2 regions of the Tsukamurella sp. II2bb genome follow, and region 1 is predicted to be linked to the other one. Evidence: predicted binding sites of a transcription regulator. Region 1 holds the regulator's gene; the other holds the start of a gene.
The links. The regulator LexA, encoded in region 1, represses DNA repair genes until DNA is damaged. The targets are predictions, from matches to a motif close to CGAACANNTGTTCG.
Positions count from the first base shown of each region.

Region 1 (3,165 bases):
GCGCGGCGCACGCCCTTGACCACCTTCTCCCGGCTGAAGGGCTCGGTGACGCCGTTGCGCTTGACGACGGCCATGACGGCGCTCTCGACGGTGGTGAAGCGGCGACCGCACGCATTGCAGGAGCGGCGCCGGCGGATGCCCTGGCCGTCGTCGAAGACACGTGAATCGACCACACGCGTGTCCTCGTTCTTGCAGAACGGGCAGTACATGGGTCCACCTCCCGCGCGGCTGCGCTCGGACGTCCGGCGGGGCAGCTGCAGCACGGTGGCCCCTGCCACCGCCGCGCCCCGCGATCTCGCCCTTGAGGATACGCGGGACGGGAACGGCAGCACGTTGCCGAGGTGGGCCGAGCGCCCGCGCTGCCGGGAATCCACTATCGAGATGAGGGTGGTCATCGTCGCATCTCCTTCGCTGATGATCGGTCAGTACCGCGGCGTGACCAGGGTCTGGCCCGGGTGGACACGGCCGTCCTGCAGGCCGTTGATCTCGCTGATCTCGGCGATCACCGCGGCGGGCGCCCGCCCGGGGGCGATCTCGCGGGCGATCTGCTCGAGGCTCTGGCCGGAGCGCACCGTGACGACCGACGTCAGCGCGGGCTGCGCGGCGCCCGCCGGTGCCGGCTCCGCCTGCGGAGCCCCGCCGAAGAGCACCAGCAGCGCGGCGAAGACCCCGGCGGCGAACAGCACGCACGCGGCGATCGACGGACCCGGGGTGCGGCGGGCGCAGCCCCCGACCCGCGAGGCGCCGAGCGGTGCGCGCCGAGCCGCCGAACGCACGCCCGGACGTTCGACGGTGCGCCGAGCGGATCCGCGCGCGCCCGTCACCCGGACGGCCGCCGGCACCGTTCGAACAAGCCCCTCGGCACTCCCGTTCGACGGGGTGATCGAAAGGGCCGAGGACTCCGACGAACGGCTGCGCGCGAGCCGGGGCGAGACCCCGCGAGCACGGGTGGCGCCGCGACGATCAGCAGCGGCGGAGCCGTGCCGCACGAGTGCCGGCGCCGGGGCGCCATCGTTCTGTGCTGCGGTGATGACGTCTCGATCGATGATCGCGGTCATGGTCTCTCCTGACATCGGTAGCGGTTCCTTCTCGCTCACCACAGGTCTATCGGAGGGGACTGACAAGTTTTTCCATCCAGCCCCACCAGTCACACCGGAGTGCGTGCAGGTGTTCGAGAGAACTTCTGTTCGATTTCTACCACACCCCCGTGGCGAGCGGAAGACACGCGGAGAAATTTCTCGAACAGATGTTTGTCAGCACGTCCGAGCTGGACTAGAGTGGAGGCGGAACAGAACGGGCGTGAGGAGCGACACATGACAGAAGAACGACAGGTTCAGCACCGGGACAAGCGCTTCCGCGATGCGCAGGGCAACGTCTCCGAGGATCACCTCACCCGCCGCCAGAAGCAGGTCCTCGAAGTGATCCGCCGTTCCGTGCGCGAGCGCGGGTACCCGCCCAGCATCCGCGAGATCGGTGACGAGGTGGGGCTCACGTCCACGTCGTCGGTCGCCCATCAGCTCCGCACGCTGGAGCGCCTCGGCTTTCTGCACCGCGACCCGAACCGCCCCCGCGCCGTGAACGTCCAGGGCGCCGAGGAGCGCACCGCTCAGGTCATTCAGAAGGTCATGGAGGACGAGGACCGGATGCCGGAACCCGCCTTCGTCCCGGTCCTCGGGCGGATCGCCGCCGGCGGGCCGATCCTCGCCGAGGAGGCGGTCGAGGAGATCTTCCCCCTCCCCCGCGAGCTCGTGGGCGAGGGCTCGCTCTTCCTGCTCAAGGTGGTGGGCGAGTCGATGACCGATGCCGCGATCTGTGACGGTGACTGGGTGGTCGTACGGCAGCAGTCCGTGGCGGAGAACGGCGACATCGTTGCCGCGATGCTCGACGGCGAGGCCACGGTCAAGACCTTCCGCCGCACCGGGCGCGACATCTGGCTGATGCCGCACAACCCGGCGTTCGACCCGATCCACGGCAACGACGCGGTGATCCTCGGCAAGGTCGTGACGGTCATGCGCCGGATCTGACGTCCGCGTATCTGCGCAGGTGGTCCGTCGCGGAACCGAACTCGGTCTCGATCGCGGTGAGCCGCTTGAAGCAGTGACCGATCGCGAGTTCCTCCGTCATGCCCATACCACCGTGCAGTTGCACGGCGTTCTGGCCCACGAATCGCGCCGCCCGCGCGATCGTGATCTTCGCCGCGGAGACGGCCCTCCGCCGTACCTGCGGATCGGCGTCCAGGTGGAGGATCGCGAGATAGGTCGCCGCCACGGCCTGTTCGAGTTCGAGCGACATGTCCACCATGCGGTGCTGCAGCGCCTGGAACGAACCGATCGGCACACCGAACTGCCGGCGTTGTTTGGCGTACTCGACGGTCTCAGCTACCACACGCCGCATGATCCCGACCGCCTCGCTGCACACGGCGGCGGCACCGTCGTCGAGGGCGCGTTCGATCACCTCCCACGCTCCGCCCTCGGCGCCGAGCAGCGCGGCGGCCGGCACCCGGACGTCGCGCAGCACCAGGTCGCCGGTGTGGTGATCGTCGATCGTGCGGAAGTAGTGCGCGCTCATCCCGGCGGGCGGGGACTGCGGGTCGAACTCGATGAGGAAGAGTGAGAGGCCGTCGCGATCGAGTCGGTCGCCGCCGGTGCGTGCGGCCACGATCAGGTGCGTCGCCAGGGGCAGGTCGGCGACCACGATCTTCGCCCCGGACAGGAGGTAGCCGTCACCGTCGGATAGCGCCCGCATCCGGACGTCCCAGCTCTCGCGTCCCGACTCGGGTTCGGTCAGGGCGAAGGCGATCCGCGCGCCGCCCTCGGCGATGGACGCCAGCAGCCCGTCGGCGACCGGGCCGCCCGATTCGCGGAGCAGGGCGGCACCCACGACGGCGGTGCCGATGTACGGCTCGACCACGAGCGCTCCGCCGAGCGCCTCGGCGATCACCATCATCTCCTCGGGCCCGCCGCCCAGCCCGCCCAGTGATTCGGGCACCAGCGCGGCGAGAATGCCCAGCTCGGAGGCGAAGGCCTCCCAGACGGACGGCTGCCAGCGCTCCGCCGAGCGCGCGGCGCTCCGCGACGGCGCCAGCGGATAGCGTCCGGCGAGGTAGGACCGCACGGCGTCGCGCAGCATCGTCTGTTCGTCGGTGAGTGTGAAGTCCATCTACAG
Region 1 covers NZ_JBYPZI010000008.1:153,517-156,681, reverse strand. The annotation lists gene nrdR (transcriptional regulator NrdR) at 1-209, opposite strand, end outside; gene AC21LY_RS18050 (LysM peptidoglycan-binding domain-containing protein) at 423-1,058, opposite strand; gene lexA (transcriptional repressor LexA) at 1,314-2,024, shown strand; gene AC21LY_RS18040 (acyl-CoA dehydrogenase family protein) at 2,008-3,159, opposite strand; gene AC21LY_RS18035 (acyl-CoA dehydrogenase family protein) at 3,160-3,165, opposite strand, start outside.

Region 2 (3,165 bases), on a different contig from region 1:
TCACGGCCACCTCCCGCCTACCCCGAGGGGTTATCACTGGATCGAGACTTCAGACTAGCTCGTCTCTCTCCAGTGCGCCCCACATTACCCCACCATCCACCACTTTCAACCACATCGCCGTGCGTTTCGCGGCGTTTTCTCAGAGTTACAGCAGGTCATTGCCGTGGTGAGAAGTGGGGCGCCGCGCGCGCCGCGGCGCTGCGCGGTTCGTCACACCTGCGGCGACACCCGCGATCAGCGCGACCAACGGGACGCCTGAGACGAGATTGGCGCCGACAGGGCGCATGGTGGGGAGATGTGGGGAATGCGGGTGGGGAGAAGTGGGGACTCGCACCCGTCCCCTACGAGAAGCCGGCCGTCCCCCGCGCGGCGCCGAATCCCCCGCCCCGCGGTTCAGCCCCCACCGGACGCCGGTCGTGCCATGGGGGCTCAGCCGTCCCCCACGCGGCGCCCGGTCCCCCACGAGACGCCACAGCGGCGTACGACACGATTTCGCTCAAGGCGCAACGAAAAGAGCCGCCGACCCTCGGGTCGGCGGCTCTCTCACGGTATTCAGATCACGGGAAGCGGCGGCGGAAGCGCTCCTCCATCCGGGCGACGAAGGACTGCCGGGAGGCACGACCGCCGCCCGTGGAGCGCCCGCGGCCCGACGATGCGCGGACCGATCCGTCCTCCCCGACGGTGCCGCGCGGCCCCTTCCTGGTGGGACCGGACCACAGCGCGTAGACCACCGAGCCGAACATCAGCAGGAAGCCGACGAGGCCCACGATCACCGTGTATTCGACCTTGGGCAGCAGCATTCCAGCGATGAGCAGCATCAATCCGACCGCGAAACCGATCGCGGCGATGACGCGACGCTTGCCCGTCGCACCGGCGAACCGGCCGCCGCGCACGTTCGACGCGAACTTCGGATCTTCGGCGTAGAGCGCGCTCTCGATCTGGTCGAGCATGCGCTGCTCGTGCTCGGAGAGTGGCACGTTCCCCTCCTTCAGCACTCGTGGGTTCCAACTCCTGCTTTCATGATACGAGGCTTGCGACCCGACGACCACCATCGGCCGAACTCTCAGCGTTCACTGTGACAAATCAGGCGGCACGACTCAGATCGGACTCGACCGAATTCAGGAAGCTCTGGACGCGGGCGTGCAGGACCGCGACCTCCTCGGCGGTGACCGAGCGCGCCGTGGTCTCCAACGCCGCGACGACGCCCGAGACCGAGGTGAAGTAGGCGACCCACTCCGCGTACCCGGGCGCGGCCTTCGCCAGGCGCAGCCAGGCGTTGCGAGTGGGACGGCGGACCCCCGTCTCCCGCTCCGCCAACAGCGCGGCCGCCCCGCGCAACGCCGCGTGGTAGATCTCGCGGTACTGATCCGCCGGAGCGGGAGAGCCGCCGGCGCGGGCGAGGAACTGATCCGCACGGTCGAGGATGCGCGACGCGCCCGACTCGCCGATGCGACGACGGGAACCGACGTGATCGATCCGTGCCTTCGATTCGACCATGGCCTTCCTCCTGCTCCGTGGAACCGACTTCGCTGTCACTGCGTGTTGTACCGGACGGGACTGACACGTAACGCTTCCCTCGTTCCGCGCCAGTCCCGCCGACGAACCCGGACCGGTGACCCGAGCCCCGGCGCCAGAACACGTGCACCCATCCGACGGTCCGTGATCGAACAATCATTCGATCACTTCTAATATAGCGTGAGCATCCGACACGTCAAGGGGAGGAAATCCGTGACCGCAGTGCCGTCGCCGTCGCCACCACGGATCCAGGCCCTGTCGCCGCAGGACGCCACCCTGTGGCTGCCCGCCGCCCTGCAGATCTACGTGGCTGCCATGGACTACCCCGCCGGGACGGAGTCGCACCGGCTGCCGATGTGGCGCGAACACCTGAACCGGCCCGGGTACGCCGCCTTCGGCGCGGTCCAGGCACTGCCGGCCGCGGACGGCCGCGTGACCGACCACCTGGTGGGCATCGCCTACGGCTACAGCGGCGCCGGCGATCAGTGGTGGAACCGCCAGCTCCGCGTCGGCCTCGGCCGGCGCGGCCTGACCCCGTCCCAGATCGAGGCCGTCGCCGCGTCCTACTTCGAACTCACGGAGTTGCACGTGCACCCCACGGCGCAGGGGCAGGGCGCGGGCGCCGCGCTCCTGCGTGCCCTCCTCGCCGGCCGCCCCGAACCGCGCGTGCTGCTCTCCACGCCGGAGGTCGCCGCCGAGCAGAACCGGGCGTGGCGCCTCTACCGCCGCACCGGCTTCTACGACGTGCTGCGCGACTTCCGCTTCTCCGGCGATCCGCGCCCCTTCGCCGTGCTGGGCCACGACCTCCCGTTCGTCCCGCCGTCGCCGTGAGCACCGCGCTCGACGTCGCCGTCGTCGGCTCCGGCCACAACGCGCTGGTCGGCGCCGCGTACCTGGCGGCGCAGGGCCGTTCCACCGCCGTCTTCGAGGCGGACACCGTGCCCGGCGGGGCGGTCAGCACCGTCGAACGGTTCCCCGGATACCGCGTCGATCGCGGCTCGTCGGCGCACCTGATGTTCCGGCACACCGGGATCGCCGAGGAGCTCGGCCTCGCGGCGCACGGGCTGCGCTACCTGGACTGCGATCCGTGGGCCTTCGCGCCCACGCCGCCCGGAACGGACGCGCCGCCGATCCTCTTCCGGCAGGACCTGGACGCGACCGCCGCGTCCATCGCCGCGGCGTGCGGCGCGCGGGAGGCGGCGGAGTACCGGCGCTTCGTCGCGGACTGGACGCCCCGTGCACGGGCGACCATGGCCGCCTTCGGCTCCTCCCCCAGCGCGCCGCGGCTCGGCCGCGCCTTCTGGCCCACCAAGGGCCGCGCGAGCCTGACCGAGATGTCCCGCGCCTACCTCGCGTCGGGCGATCAGCTGCTGGACGAGTACTTCGACGACGAGCGGCTCAAGGCCGCGCTCGCCTGGTTCGGGGCGCAGTCCGGCCCCGCGATGAGCGAGCCCGGCACGGCCCCGATGGTCGGCTTCGCCGCCCTGATGCACACGCTGCCGCCCGGCCGGGCCGTCGGCGGCAGCGGCGCCCTCACCCGGGCCCTGATCTCCCGCCTGTCGGCCGACGGGGGCACCGTCGAGCCGGGCGCTCCGGTCACGGCCCTGCGCCGCACCGGACGGGAGTGGGAGGTCACCGTCGGCGGGCCCG
Region 2 covers NZ_JBYPZI010000003.1:321,103-324,267, reverse strand. The annotation lists gene mraZ (division/cell wall cluster transcriptional repressor MraZ) at 1-1, opposite strand, end outside; gene AC21LY_RS10020 (DUF3040 domain-containing protein) at 558-977, opposite strand; gene AC21LY_RS10015 (SAV_6107 family HEPN domain-containing protein) at 1,084-1,497, opposite strand; gene AC21LY_RS10010 (GNAT family N-acetyltransferase) at 1,729-2,346, shown strand; gene AC21LY_RS10005 (phytoene desaturase family protein) at 2,343-3,165, shown strand, end outside.
Region 2: AC21LY_RS10015 (SAV_6107 family HEPN domain-containing protein) is a predicted target of LexA. The motif match lies at 1,665-1,678, and genes of this name have one in related genera.